Regions from separate parts of the Streptomyces sp. NPDC020489 genome, predicted to be linked through region 1. Evidence: riboswitches for the same ligand, from Rfam matches in the RefSeq annotation. Region 1 holds a riboswitch; the other holds the start of a gene.
The links. A riboswitch is a leader RNA that binds a small molecule or an ion and turns the genes downstream of it on or off. The one in region 1 is predicted to bind thiamine pyrophosphate.
Positions count from the first base shown of each region.

Region 2: it holds a riboswitch for thiamine pyrophosphate, as region 1 does, so the genes downstream of both, thiO (glycine oxidase ThiO) here and thiC (phosphomethylpyrimidine synthase ThiC) in region 1, are expected to answer to the same signal.

Region 1 is NZ_JBIRUZ010000007.1:335,740-343,118, reverse strand. It holds gene ACH41F_RS21290 (hypothetical protein) at 1-836, shown strand, start outside; gene thiC (phosphomethylpyrimidine synthase ThiC) at 1,015-2,820, opposite strand; TPP riboswitch at 2,813-3,002, opposite strand; gene ACH41F_RS21280 (YibE/F family protein) at 3,074-4,942, shown strand; gene ACH41F_RS21275 (SsgA family sporulation/cell division regulator) at 5,220-5,657, opposite strand; gene ACH41F_RS21270 (IclR family transcriptional regulator C-terminal domain-containing protein) at 5,753-6,487, opposite strand; gene ACH41F_RS21265 (DUF5326 family protein) at 7,011-7,223, opposite strand.
Region 2 is NZ_JBIRUZ010000001.1:644,137-651,515, forward strand. It holds gene pknB (Stk1 family PASTA domain-containing Ser/Thr kinase) at 1-1,830, opposite strand, end outside; gene ACH41F_RS02890 (thiazole synthase) at 1,949-2,743, opposite strand; gene thiS (sulfur carrier protein ThiS) at 2,747-2,947, opposite strand; gene thiO (glycine oxidase ThiO) at 2,944-4,101, opposite strand; TPP riboswitch at 4,099-4,210, opposite strand; gene ACH41F_RS02905 (hypothetical protein) at 4,263-4,634, shown strand; gene ACH41F_RS02910 (NAD(P)/FAD-dependent oxidoreductase) at 4,730-5,893, shown strand; gene ACH41F_RS02915 (Rv2175c family DNA-binding protein) at 6,031-6,402, shown strand; gene thiE (thiamine phosphate synthase) at 6,682-7,371, shown strand.

The sequences.
Region 1 (7,379 bases):
TGAGCGAGGACCGCCAGGATTACGAGCGGATCCTCGATGAGGCGCTGCGCTCCGCACCACACCGCCCGGAACTGGCCGCTGTGGGACAGCGGCTCAATCCCGAACAGCTGCGCACCATGGCGCTGAACGCCACCGCGATCATCACGGCGGCAGCGGCGACCGAGTACCAGCACTACGTCAAGGTGCGCGAGGAACTGCGCCGGCCGGCGCCGTCCACCCCGACGTCCGTGCGCGAGACCGGCTCCCCGGAGTCGGGCTCGGGCGCGGTGGGACTCGCCGCCACCATGGGAGAGGTCGCCGAGACTGCCGGCGCGGGCGCCGTCGCCGTCGTCGCGGTCCTGGCTCCCGTCCTCGCCGGCACCGCCGCGGCGATCTTCCTGCTGGTGGGCTACATCCTGAAGATGCTCGACCCCCAGCCGGCGTTCGCCCAGACCATGCTGACCACCGGTTGGGTGTTCGGCGCGGTGACCGCGATCGCCATCCTGGTCGCCGCGGTCGGCCTGCTGCTCACCGCCCTGCGCAACCGGCCCTCGCTCGACACCGGGCCGTACGGCGAGCTGAGTGGGGAGGTGTCCCGGGCCAGGGAAGCCTGGTGCGAGGCCCTGTTGGAGCGGGGTGTGCTGCCGTTCCTGCGCGACGCGCTCGCCGATCCTGGTACGGCGGCCGCCCTGCACCGCCCGGCGCCGCCCGCACCGACCAGCCGCATGCCGCAGCTCGGCTACGACCGCCCCGGCTTCACCAGTCCGGACGACGGCCCCGCCAGCCCCCGGCCCAGCTTCACGAGCCCGGACTACACCAGCCCGGACTTCGGCGGCCCGGAGCACCAGCCGGAGTGACCCCCGGCTTGCGCGCCTCCGTCGGCGAGTTCCGCCGGGCGAGGGGCGCAAGCCGGCCGTCCGGCTCGGGACGCCGAGCACTCCTACGACGTGCGCATCCGCGGCGGGGCGTCCGACGCCCCGTGCGCCGGATCCGCGGCTCGGCCCAGCCGCGGATCCGATCAGCGGGAGCCGGCGGTCAATCGGCGAGGGGCAGATAGACCCGGTTCCCCGCCGCCGCGAACTCCTTCGACTTCTGGGCCATGCCCTCCTCGATCTCCTCCTGACTGCCGCCGTGCCGACGACGGATGTCCTGGGAGATCTTCATGGAGCAGAACTTCGGCCCGCACATCGAGCAGAAGTGGGCTGTCTTGGCCGGTTCGGCGGGCAGGGTCTCGTCGTGGAACTCGCGGGCCGTGTCGGGGTCGAGGGCCAGGTTGAACTGGTCCTCCCAGCGGAACTCGAAGCGGGCGTCCGACAGCGCGTCGTCCCACTCCTGTGCGCCGGGGTGCCCCTTGGCGAGGTCCGCCGCATGGGCCGCGATCTTGTAGGTGATCACGCCGGTCTTCACGTCGTCACGGTTGGGCAGGCCCAGGTGCTCCTTGGGCGTGACGTAGCAGAGCATCGCCGTGCCCCACCACGCGATCATCGCGGCGCCGATGCCCGAGGTGATGTGGTCGTACGCCGGGGCGACATCCGTGGTCAGCGGGCCGAGGGTGTAGAACGGCGCCTCCTCGCAGATCTCCTGCTGGAGGTCGATGTTCTCCTTGATCTTGTGCATCGGGACGTGCCCCGGGCCTTCGATCATGGTCTGTACGTTGAAGCTCTTGGCGATCGTGTTGAGCTCGCCCAACGTGCGCAGCTCCGCGAACTGCGCCTCGTCGTTGGCGTCCGCGATCGAACCGGGCCGCAGGCCGTCGCCGAGCGAGTACGTGACGTCGTAGGCGGCGAGGATCTCGCAGAGTTCCTCGAAGTTCTCGTACAGGAACGACTCCTTGTGGTGGGCCAGGCACCAGGCGGCCATGATCGAGCCGCCGCGCGAGACGATGCCGGTCTTGCGGTTCGCCGTCAGTGGGACGTACGGCAGCCGGACGCCCGCGTGGACCGTCATGTAGTCCACGCCCTGCTCGGCCTGCTCGATGACCGTGTCCTTGTAGATCTCCCAGGTCAGCTCCTCGGCGCGGCCGTCGACCTTCTCCAGCGCCTGGTAGAGCGGCACCGTGCCGATGGGCACGGGGGAGTTGCGCAGCACCCATTCGCGGGTGGTGTGGATGTTGCGCCCCGTGGACAGGTCCATCACGGTGTCGGCGCCCCAGCGGGTCGCCCAGGTCATCTTCTCGACCTCCTCCTCGATGGAGGAGGTGACCGCCGAGTTGCCGATGTTGGCGTTGACCTTCACCAGGAACCGCTTGCCGATGATCATCGGCTCGATCTCCGGGTGGTTGACGTTGGCCGGGAGCACCGCGCGGCCGGCCGCGATCTCCTCCCGGACGACCTCGGGGGACACGTTCTCCCGGAGAGCCACGTACTCCATCTCCGGCGTGACCTCGCCGCGGCGGGCGTAGGCAAGCTGCGTGACCGCCACGCCGTCGCGGCCGCGACGCGGCAGCCGGGGGCGCCCCGGGAAGACCGCGTCGAGGTTGCGCAGATTGCCGCCGCGCGGCGAGGTGTGCTTGATGCCGTCGTCCTCGGGGCGGACAGGACGGCCCGCGTACTCCTTGGTGTCACCCCGGGCGATGATCCAGTTCTCCCGCAACGGCGCCAGGCCACGGCGGACGTCGGTATCGACCAGGGGATCGGTGTACGGGCCCGATGTGTCGTACAGCGTGACCGACTGCCCGTTGGTGAGATGCACCTGACGGACCGGCACCCGCAGGTCGGGGCGCGAGCCCTCGACATACGCCTTGTGCCAGCCGATGGACTTCCCGCCTTCTGCTGACGTTTCACCCTGAATGAGCGCTTCGTCCTGGCTGGAGGCAGGCGTGCGTGCGTCCTCGATGGTCATGAGACCTACTCCCTACGCCGGCATTACCCGGTAACAGGTTCGGCGGTCGACGCAGCGGCTTCCGTCTGCCGACGTTTCGTGTGGAACGTCACTCGCTGGTGACGATGTTCCACGTGAAACATCGCTGGGACGGAGGTCAGCGCCCTCTCAGCCCGGTGCTCCGAGCTCCCGCGTGTACAAAGGTGCCCCCACGCTAGCGTCAATTCGGGCGCGGTGAACAGAGGGCCCCTGTCGTTCTTGCGATGATCGGTCGGTGACCACGACACCTCAGCCCCCGTACCCACCCGAGCCCCCGCGCAGGCCCGGCCCCGGAAGCGGGCCGGGCAACGGCCCGAGACCGGGGGGCCGGCCGGAGCCGGGGTACGGCCGTGGGCCGGGGGGTGGCCAAGGAGCCGGGGGTGGCCAGGCGCCTGGGGGCGGCCAAGGACCTGGGTACGACCAGGCGCCTGGGTTCGGTCCTGCCGGGTACGGCTCCGGCGCCGGGTACGGCTCCGGTTCCGGTTCCGGTTCTGACGACTGGCACGGGCACGACGCCGGTGGTGGGCGTGAGCATGGGCATGGGCATGGGCACGATCGGGGAGACGGGCACGGCGGCCCGGGGCATGGGCAGAGGGGTGGCCCGGGTTTCGGCGGTGGCTCGGGTTCCGGTGACGGCTCAGGTTCCGGCGGCGGCTCGGGTGGCGGCGGCCGGGGCGGTGACGGTGGCGATGGCGGCCGGGGCGGCGACGGTATCGGCCGGGGCGGTGGCGGGCACGGTCACTCCCACAGCCACAGTCACGGACCCGCGGCCCCCGTCTCCCAGCATCTGCGCAAGGTCATCGCGGCCGTCCTCATCCCGTTCGGTGTCGCCGTGATCGTCGGGCTCGCCGTGCTGTGGCCGGGGGGTGCGCCGGGACACGAGCGCACCGGCGTCGGCTTCGACCGGCAGACCCAACAGGCCACGGTCACCAAGGTCGTGAGCGTGAGCTGCAAGTCGGTGAACGCCTCTGGCGAGACCCCGACCGGCGACACCTCCACCGCCGAGGGGTCCTCCGCCCAGCAGCAGGCTGAGGGCGACTGCAAGAAGGCGACGATCCGGGTCGACACCGGCAAGGACAAGGGCCGTACGTTCACCGAGATCGTGCAGCCGGACCAGTCGCGGCAGTTGCGTCAGGGCCAGGAAGTCGTGGTCGCGTACGAGCCCTCCGCGCCCAAGGACCTCCAGTACTCGGTCACCGACGTCAACCGCAGGCTCCCCATGGGGCTGCTCGCCGGTATCTTCGCGCTCGCCGTCGTGGTCGTCGGGCGGTTGCGAGGTCTCATGGCGCTGGTCGCGCTGGCGATCAGCTTCCTGATCCTGAACTTCTTCATCCTGCCCGCGATCCTGCAAGGCTCGAACCCGCTGGTCGTGGCCGTGGTCGGGGCGAGCGCCATCATGCTCATCGCCCTGTACCTGTGCCACGGACTGTCCGCGCGAACATCCGTGGCGGTGCTGGGCACACTCATCTCACTGCTGCTGATCGGCATTCTCGGCTCGCTCTTCATCGGCTGGGCCGCGCTCACCGGCAACACGGACGACAACACCGGTCTGATCCATGGCCTGTACCCGTCGATCGACATGAGCGGCCTCCTGCTCGCCGGCGTCATCATCGGATCGCTCGGTGTCCTCGACGACGTGACGGTCACTCAGACGTCGGCGGTCTGGGAGCTGCACGAGGCCAACCCGTCGATGGGCTGGCGAGGTCTGTACCGCGCAGGCATCCGTATCGGCCGCGACCACATCGCATCCGTCGTCAACACGCTCGTCCTCGCCTACGCGGGCGCCGCGCTACCGCTGCTGCTGCTGTTCTCCATCGCACAGAGCAGCGTCGGGACGGTCGCCAACAGCGAGCTGGTCGCGGAGGAGATCGTGCGCACCTTGGTCGGCTCGATCGGCCTGGTCGCATCGGTGCCGGTCACGACCGCCCTCGCGGCGCTGGTGGTCTCGGCCGACCGGTCAGGGTCCGGGTCGGGTTCCGCTCCGGGCGCCCCGACCGCCCCCGCGGGTGGCGACCTGAGTGCGGCGGGAGTCCGGCCGGGCTCGTCGGGCACCCAGCCGATCCCGGTGGTGCGAGGCGGACGGGGCCGACGGCGCAAGCGCTGACCGGACTGACCGGACTGCCGTGCGGGGGGCACCGTAGGGCCGCCGTGCCAGCCGCCGGGAAGAGCACCCCGAAGGAGCCTCCTCGAAGCAGCAACCATGGCGCGGCCCTGGGCGACTTCAAGGCACGGCCGGCCGCGCCGGAGGGGGCCCGCTCCGACCGCGCCGGAGGGGCCCCGCCCCCGGCCGAGGCAGACCCAGGCCCCGCCGAAGGAGAAGCGTTCCTGCGCGAGCCCCACGCCCGCGCTGAAGCGTTACGCCCCCTCCGTGCCGTAACGCTTCAGCCGGCGCTCTGCTCCTCCGCCAGGATCCGGTCCAGCGCCTCCTCGAGGTGCGCGTCGAAGTCCGCGAGCGCACCCTCCTGGCCGAGCGGCACCAGCTTGTCGGTGCGGTCGAGGAAGGCGATGAGGGGCGCCGCCGAGGAGCGGAACAGGGCCTGGTCGGCGCCTACCTGAAGACGGATCAGGACCTCACCCAGCGTGTCCACCTCGGCCGGCGCGATGCGCACGTCACCGTCGCCGCACGGGCGCCCCACGCCGTCGATCATCAGCTCACGCCCGAACGCCCAGGTCACCGGCGCGTCTCCGGGCAGATGGAAGGTGAGCCGCACGGCGTAGGGATCGTGGGTCTCGTAACCCAGCTCCACCGGGATGCGAAAGGAGAGCTCCTCGGAGACGAGAAAACTCATCATGACCTCTGCCTGTACGGACTCACCCATCGTCTACCCCGTCATCTGCCGCTGGCCGGGAATGATCCCTCTGACTGTGGTCGAAGTTTGCTTAACGTACACGAGAGATCACAAGGAGTGAGTTTTCAGATACTGATAGAGATCGCCAACGACCCCAGGAGCCGCCCCACCTCGCTCTGTAGCTGACGGGCGGCCTCGGGCAGCCGGTCGGCCTGATGGACGGGCAGGGAGATGGCCATCGTCGCGGCGGTGGTGCCCACGGTGAGGGGAATCGCCGCACACACCGTCCCGAGCGCGTACTCCTGCCGCTCGAAGACCGGCTCCATGCGCGGCGTCCGGTCCAGGCGCCGCAGCAGCGTGTGGTCGTCCCGCACGGTGTACGGGGTGATGGCCTGCACGGGGTAGCGCTCCAGGTGGTCGCGCCGGGCCTGCTCGTCCAGCTGGGACAGCAGGCACTGTCCGATGGCGTGCGCGTGCGCGGTCTCACGGAAGTCGGCCCATTCCTCGACCGCCGGGTTGCCGGGGGTGTCGGAGACGCACATGACCTCGATCTCGCCGTCCCGGTAGAGCGCGTAGTACACGGGCACGCCGAGGGCGTCGCGCCAGTGGGCCAGTGTCTCGGCGACCGTGCTGCGACGTTTCTGCCGGGCTCCGCTGCTGCCGAGCCGCTCCGCCGCCTCACCGAGGAAGAACAGCCCCTTCTCCCGGCGCAGATAGCCCTCGTGGACCAGGGTGCGCAGCAGGTGGTAGGCCGTGGGCAGGGCGAGGCCGGTCTCGCGGGCCAGCTGTTTGGCCGGGGCGCCGTGTTCGTGGCCGGCGACGGACTCCAGCAGGCGCATGGCGCGCTGCACGGACCCGATGAGGGTCGTAGGGTGCGGTGCCTCTGGCGCGTCGGTCCGCGTCGGCGACGGAGGCGTCTCCGGGCGGGGCCGACTCGCGCGTACAGGCTGCTCCGGGGGCCGGGGGCGGGAAGTCGATGACGGGGCGGGAGCCCGGGCCGGGCCGGGTGCCGTGAGGGATGTTGTGGGTGCCGTGAGGGGTTGTGCGGGTGCGGTGTCAACCGTGGCCAAGGGTCACTCCCGAAGCGCGAGGGGGCCGCCCGCGCGGGGGGACACGGGAGGGGTGTGCGCCGCTCACGGGGGATCGTCCCCGCGTCGAATTCCGGACTTTAACCGTCCGTCACCGCTCGCACTCAGCCTGTGCCGAAAACTTCCCCCGCCCGAGGGAACCGGTGATTCCTGTTACCGATCGCCGGTCCCGCGGCGTCGGACGCCGGGACGTCGGACGCCGGGCGTGGGGGCGTGGGGAGGTCGGGACGTCATACGGCGACACGCTCGTGGGTGTCACCGCACCCCGCCGGACACCCCACCCGTCCCCCACCCGTCACCAGTCGCTGCGCGACGACGAGCTCGACATGAACTTCCGCACCACGTAGATCAGTCCGCCGACCAGGGCCACGAAGACCAGCAGCTTGAAGAGCAGGCCGATGACGAAGCCGACGACGCTGGCTATCAGCCCGCCGAACACGACCAGGGCGATGACCGGCACCGCGATCCACTTCACCCACCAGGGCAGTCCCGCGAAGATCTCTCCCATTGCTCTCGTCCTTACCTCTCCGCCCGTCGCTCGTGCCGGGTCCGGTCGAAGACCCGGGCTCGTGATGCCGGATCCCTCTGTTGTCCTGCACTCGATGCTAGGTCCGGGAGGTACCCCGGCGGGGGCCTCGCACCCCTTGTCCTCCCCTGACTGATC
Region 2 (7,379 bases), on a different contig from region 1:
GCCGCGGTCCTCGTCGACCTCGAAGCCGGCGCCCTCCAGCTCGGCCCTGGCGTCGTCGACGCTGTCGCCGACCACGTCCGGGACCTCGACCATCTCGGGGCCCTTGGAGATCGTCAGCGTCACGGTGTCGCCCTCGGTGGCCTCGCTGCCGTCCTTCGGGGTCTGCGCGGCGACCAGGCCCTTGTCGTACTCCGACGTGACCTGCCGGGAGGCGACCTTCACCTTCAGGCCCGCCTCCGCCAGGTCCGCCTTCGCGTCCTCCAGGCTCTCGCCGGTGACGTCGGGGACGTCCACCGGGCTGCCCTTGCTGACGACCAGCGCCACCGCCGTGCCCGCGCGGAGCGTGGTCCCCGCCGCCGGGTCGCTGCCGATGACGAAGCCCTTGATGACGTCCTCGCTGAACTCCCGGGTCACCATGCCCGGTTCGAGGCCGTCGTTCTCCAGCCGGGTCTTCGCCTTGTCGAGCCGGTAGCCCTTCAGGTCGGCCAGGTCGACGGTGTCGGGACCCTTGGAGATGGTCAGCGTCACCGAGTCGTTGCTCCGTATGCGGGTGCCGACCGTCGGGTCCGAGCTGATGACCCGGCCGCGCTTGACGGTGTCGCTGTACTCCCGCTTCACCTTCCCGGCCTCGAGCCCGGCCTCCTCCAGCCGGTCCCGGGCCTGCGCCTCGGTCTTCTCCACCAGCGGCGGGACCTTGGTGAACTGCCCGGAGTTGATGTACCAGACGCCCGCGCCGACCCCGAGGATCAGCAGCAGGGCGGCCACGATCGCGAGCGGACCGCGCGGGCGGCCCGAACGGCGCCGGGGCGGCGGGGGCGGGGGCGACTGGAGGCGGCTCGTGCGGTTGAGCGCGGGCTCCGCCTCCTCGTCGACCGGCAGGGGGCGCGGCACGGTCAGCGACCGCGGGATCACGCTGGTGCGGTCCTCCGCGTTGCTGTGCTGGGCGGTCAGCGCCTGGGGCGGCATCAGGTCCAGCTGGTCCTCGCTGAGCGCGGAGCGGGCCTCGCGGGCATGCGCGAACAGCGCCACCGCGTCGTACGGGCGGAGGTCCGGGGTGCGGGCGGTGGCGGAGGCGACCAGCTCGTCCAGCGCGAACGGCAGCCCCGGCACGACGGCCGAGGGCGGCGGGACGTCCTCGTGGAGGTGCTTGTAGAGCACGATGGCGGGGGACTCCCCGTCGTGCGGCTTCTCGCCGGTCAGCATCTCGTACAGCACGACACCGCACGCGTAGACGTCCACGCGGGCGTCGGTGGCACCCGGCTGCTCGATCTGCTCGGGCGCGAGATAGGAGACGGTGCCGAGCACGGCACCGCTGGTGCTGGTGACGGTGTCGACGGACCGCACCAGTCCGAAGTCGGCGACCTTCACCCGGCCGTCGTCCCCTATCAGGACGTTCTCCGGCTTCATGTCCCGGTGCACGAAGCCCGCGCGGTGCGCGGCGCCGAGCGCGGCCAGCACCGGTTCCAGGATGTCGAGCGCGGCCCGCGGCTGCAGCGCCCCGCGGTCGCGCAGCACGTCACGCAGGGTGCAGCCGGCCACGTACTCCATGGCCAGGTAGACGTACGACCCGTCGGTGCCCTGGTCGAAGACCTGCACCACGTTGGGGTGGGCGAGCCGGGCGACGGACTTGGCCTCGCGGATGAACCGGTCCACGAAGGTGCCGTCGGCCGCGAGGCCCGGGTGCATCACCTTCAGCGCGAGCACGCGGTCCAGGCGGGTGTCCACGGCCCGGTAGACCGTGGCCATCCCGCCGACCGCGATCCGCGCGTCCACGCGATAACGCCCGTCGAGCACCTGCCCGACCAAAGGGTCCTGAAGGGTCGTATCCACGCAGGTGAGTGTACGAGCCGCGACTGACAGGGCCGCCGGTTCGGGCGAGATCGGGGCGGGACTGAAGCCGTCCTGTGACGGACGTCGCCACGACTCCCGGCCCCTCTCGAACGTACGTTCAGAACGCGGGACGTTCCGGATCGAGCCGCGCCAACCCCTCGGCGGGCGACGAGGCTTCGGCGAAGTGCCGCCGCGGGATGCGCCCCGCGCGGTGCGCCAGCCGGCCCGCCTCCACCCCGTGCCGCATCGCGTGGGCCATCAGCTCCGGCTCCCTAGCCCGCGTCACCGCCGAGGCGAGCATCACACCCGCGCACCCCAGCTCCATCGCGAGCGTCACGTCCGACGCCGTCCCCGCGCCCGCGTCCAGGATCACCGGCACGCGCGCGTGCTCGACGATCAGCTGGAAGTTGTGCGGGTTGCGGATGCCGAGCCCGGAGCCGATCGGGGAGCCGAGCGGCATGATCGCCGCACAGCCCACGTCCTGGAGCTTCCGGGCCAGCACCGGGTCGTCGTTGGTGTACGGCAGCACCGTGAAACCGTCGTCGACCAGCGTCTCCGCCGCGTCCAGCAGCTCGATCGGGTCCGGCAGCAGGGTGCGCTCGTCGGCGATGACCTCCAGCTTGACCAGGTCGGTGCCGAGCGCCTCGCGCGCGAGACGGGCCGTCAGCACGGCCTCGCCCGCGGTGAAGCAGCCCGCGGTGTTGGGCAGCACCGCGATGCCGAGCCGGTCCAGCACCGACAGGACCGAGCCGTGCACGTTCGGGTCCACGCGGCGCATCGCGACCGTGGTCAGCTCGGTCCCGGAGGCGACCAGCGCCCGCTCCAGCACGTCCAGGCTGGGCGCCCCGCCGGTGCCCATGATCAGGCGGGACGAGTACGTCGTACCGCCCAGGAGGAAGGGATCGTCGGCCATGGGTCAGCCTCCCTGGACGGCGGTGAGGACCTCGACGCGGTCTCCCTCGGCGAGGGGCGTCGAGGACCACTGTCCGCGCGGGACGACGGTTTCGTTGAGGGCGGCGGCCACGCCGGAGGGCGCCGGGGTGAGGGCCCGTACGACGGTGTCGAGAGCCGTGCCGGGAGCGACCTCGCGCGGCTCGCCGTTGAGAGAGATGTTCATGCGGGCTGCTCCACGAGTTCCCTGAATCGCCTGGGGGTGAACGGGCGCACCTCGTCGGGGAGTTCGCCCGTGGTCAGGACGTCGGCCAGCGCGTCGCCGGTGACGGGTGCGAGCAGTACGCCGTTGCGGTGGTGGCCGGTCGCCAGGAGCAGCCCGGGCAGCTCGGTCGGCCCGAGCAGCGGCGCGTTGTCCGGCGAGCCGGGACGCAGCCCCGCGCGGGTCTCCGTCAGCGGCAGCTCGGTGATGCCGGGGACCAGCTCATGGGCGTCGCGCAGCAACTCGTACACCCCGCCCGCGGTCACCGTCGTGTCCCAGCCCAGCTCCTCGCTGGTCGCCCCGACCACCAGCTCGCCGTTCTCGCGCGGCACCAGGTAGACCTGGCTGCCGCGGACCACGGCCCGCACGGTCCGGTTCAGGAACGGCGCGTACCGCGGCGGCACGGTCAGCCGCAGCACCTGCCCCTTCACCGGCCGCACCGGCGGCAGTACGGCCTCCGGGACCCCGGCCAGCCGCCCGCTGAGGCTGCCGGCCGCCAGGACGACCTGTCCCGCGCCCAGCCGCGTGCCGTCCGTCGTCGTGAGACCGGCGGCCCGGTCCCGTACGACCTCCAGGCGCTCGGCCCACGCGCGGTGGAAGACCACCCCCGCGCGCTCGCACGCGGTCAGCAGCGCCTTGACCAGCCGCCGCGGGTCGATCTGGTGGTCCCCGTCGACCCGCAGGCCGCCGCGCACCCCCGGCGCGAGCATCGGCTCCAGACGCCGGCACTCGCGCCCGGACAGCCACTCCGACTCCAGGCCCGACTCCCGCTGGAGAGCGTGCAGTTCGCGCAGGTGGGCGCGGTCGTCGGCGTCCAGAGCGACGGCGAGCGTGCCGCAGCGGCGGTAGCCGAGGTCCTGGCCGGTCAGCTCGGTCAGCTCGGCCGCGAACCGCGGATAGCGGCGGGCCGAGGCGAGGTTCAGGCCCAGCAGGGTCTGCTCGCCGTGGTGCAGTTCCGTGACGGCGGCCAGCATCCCGGCGGCCACCTGGGCGGCCCCGCCGCCGGGTTCGGGGTCCACGACGGCCGTGGCGAGACCGCGCTGTGCGGCCCGCCAGGCCGTGACCAGGCCGATGATGCCGCCCCCGATGACGAGGACGTCTGACGTACGTGAGGACATGGGCGTCCAGCCCCTCCCTTCGCCGGCATGACCCGGATCAGGTTCGTACGGTCGGAGGCCGCCAGCCTCCCTCTCAGCCCGGTGCGTCCGGGCTCCCGCGAGTGCTCTACGGTGGCCACCCTAGCCCGCAGAGCACCGCATGTGTAAGGGAGCCCACGGTCATGCCCCGCTCGCTGGACGGCCTCGTCCTCGCCCCCGTCGCCGACCAGGCCCCGGGCCAGGTGGGCACGCGCACCCGCTTCACGTACCACGAGAAGGACGGCGAGATCTGGGCCGAGTACGCGGGCGGGGACGTCGTGCGGGGGCATCTGGTGGGTACCCGGGACGGGGACCGGCTCGACTTCCGGTACGTCCAGCTGAGGCAGGACGGGACGACCGCGTCCGGGCACTGCGTGTCCACCGTGGTCGAACTCCCGGACGGGCGCGTGCGCCTGGAGGAGACCTGGGAGTGGGAGTCCCGGCCCGGCAGCGGGACGAGTGTCGTGGAGCAGATCGCGGCAGGTGTGGAGCAGGTCACTGCGCACGACTCCTGACTGACAAATTGTCAGTTGTCTATGGTGATCAGGTGAGCGAGGACACGCAGACGCAGGCACAGGCGCCACGGCGGGTCGTGGTGGTCGGCGCGGGCATGGCCGGCGTGCAGACCGCGGTCGCGCTGCGCGAGCAGGGCTTCACCGGCACCGTGACCCTGATCGGCGCGGAGCCGCACCAGCCGTACGACCGGCCGCCGCTGTCCAAGGCGGTCCTGCTCGGCAAGGCCGAGGGCTCCGCCTTCGACGTCGACTTCGAGGCGCTCGGCATCGGACTCGAACTCGGCCGCGAGGTCCTGGGCGTCCGCCCCGCCGAGCACACCCTGGACACCGAGTCCGGGCCCGTGCCGTACGACGTCCTGGTCCTCGCCACCGGTGCCGAACCGATCCGGCTGCCCGGCGCGGAGGGCGTCCCCGGCGTCCATCTGCTGCGCACCCTCGACGACGCCGAGCGGCTGCGGCCGGTGCTCGCCCGGCAGCACGACATCGTGGTGGTCGGCGCGGGCTGGATCGGCGCCGAGTTCGCGACCGCCGCGCGTGAGGCGGGCTGCTCGGTCACCGTCGTGGAGGCCGCCGAACGGCCGCTCGCGGGCGCGCTGCCCGCTGAGGTGGCGGCGCCGATGGGCGCCTGGTACGCCGACGCGGGCGCCGACCTGCGCACCCGCACGCGCGTGGCGCGTGTCGAGCCCGGCACGGTCGTCCTCGACGACGGCACCCGGCTGCCCGCGGGCGCCGTGGTGGTCGGCATCGGCGCCCGCCCCGCCACGGCCTGGCTGGCCGACTCGGGCGTGGAGCTCGGCGCGCACGGCGAGGTGGTGGCCGACGACGGGCTGCGCACCTCCGTGCCGGACGTGTACGCGGTCGGCGACTGCGCGTCCTTCCCCTCGGGCCGGTACGGCGAGCGCCTGTTGGTCCACCACTGGGACAACGCCCTCCAGGGGCCGCGCACGGTCGCGGCCAACATCATCGGCGAGACGCCCGCGGTCTACGACCCGGTGCCGTACTTCTGGTCCGAGCAGTTCGGCCGGTTCGTCCAGTACGCCGGGCACCACGCCCGCGCCGACACGGCCCTGTGGCGCGGCGACCCGTCCGGGCCGGCCTGGTCGGTGTGCTGGCTGCGCGAGAACCGCCTGGTCGCCCTCCTCGCGGTGGGCCGGCCCCGGGATCTGGCCCAGGGACGGAAGCTGATCGAGGCGGGCACGGAACTGGATCCGGAGCTGCTGCTCGACCCGGCGCGGCCGTTGAAGGCGGCGACGGCGTAGGGGCGGGGGACGCGGACGCGAGGGGGCCGGCGGGGCGCGGGGCCGGGCGTCGGGGAGGCGTGCGCGGGGGAGCTGGAACCCCCTGGTCGGAGGGGTCCGGCTTCCTCCTGTCAGTGCGGGATGGCAGGCTTGATGTCGTGACCGAGATTGACGCAAAGATCGATGCTCTCGTGCCCGCCTGGCTCACCCTCCCCGACATCGCGGAAATCCTCGATGTCGAGGTGACGCGTGTGCGGCAGCTGGTCAGGGAGGGCCAGCTCATCGCCGTACGCCGGGGTGAGAACCGCGCGCTGCACGTCCCCGCCGCCTTCATCGACGGGGCCGAGCAGAAGGTCGTCAAGGGCCTCACCGGGACCCTGACGCTCCTGCGGGACGACGGCTTCAGCGACGAAGAGATGCTGGAGTGGCTCTTCACCCCCGACGACAGCCTGCCCGGCACCCCCGCGCAGGCACTCAGCGAGAATCGCGGCACGGAGGTGAAGCGCCGGGCCCAGGCGCTCGCCGTCTGACCCGGGCGCGGCAAGAACCGAAAACCGTCTGACGTACGGGCGGGGCCCTGCGGGCCACGGTCGCGGGTGACCGCGGCCGTGGCGCGGCGGCGAGGGACCGGCGGCGGTCCCCTCGGGGCGGGCCGACCGCACGGGCACCGGCACGCACCGCCGCGGTCGTGCGGCCCGGGAACCGGCGCGCACCGCCGCGGCCGTGCGCCTGTGGTTCACTACGCCCGGTCCGCCGAGGCCGACCGCACCGGTCCGCGGCCCGTACGCCATCCACACCGGGGGACACCCATGCCCGTCACGCCCGTCACGTCCGACACCGCCGCCCGCGCCCAGCTCGCCGACGCCCGGCTCTATCTGTGCACGGACGCCCGCAAGAAGCAGGGCGACCTTCCCGAGTTCCTGGACGCCGTCCTGGCGAACGGCGTCGACTTCGTCCAACTGCGCGACAAGACGCTGGAGGCGGACGAGGAGCTGGGCCTGCTCGCGCTGTTCGCCGACAAGTGCCGGGAGAACGGCAGGACCCTGTCGGTGAACGACCGCGCCGACGTGGCGCACGCCGCCCGGGCCGCCCACCCCTGGCCCCCCGCGATCCTGCACCTGGGTCAGGGTGACCTCCCGGTCCCCGCGGCCCGCGCGATCCTCGGCGACGACATCCTCGTGGGCCGCTCCACGCACTCCGAGACCGAGGCCGCCGCGGCCGCCGTCCAGGAGGGCGTCGACTACTTCTGCACCGGCCCGTGCTGGCCCACGCCCACCAAGCCCGGCCGCCACGCCCCCGGCCTGGACCTGGTCCGGTACACCGCCGCCCTCGGCACCGACCGCCCGTGGTTCGCCATCGGCGGCATCGACCTGGGCAACCTGGACGAGGTACTGGCGGCCGGGGCCCGCCGGGTCGTGGTCGTGCGGGCCATCACGGACGCGGACGACCCGGGCGCGGCGGCGGCGGAGTTCGCCAAGCGGCTCCGGGAGGCGGTGTGAGGCGGTGC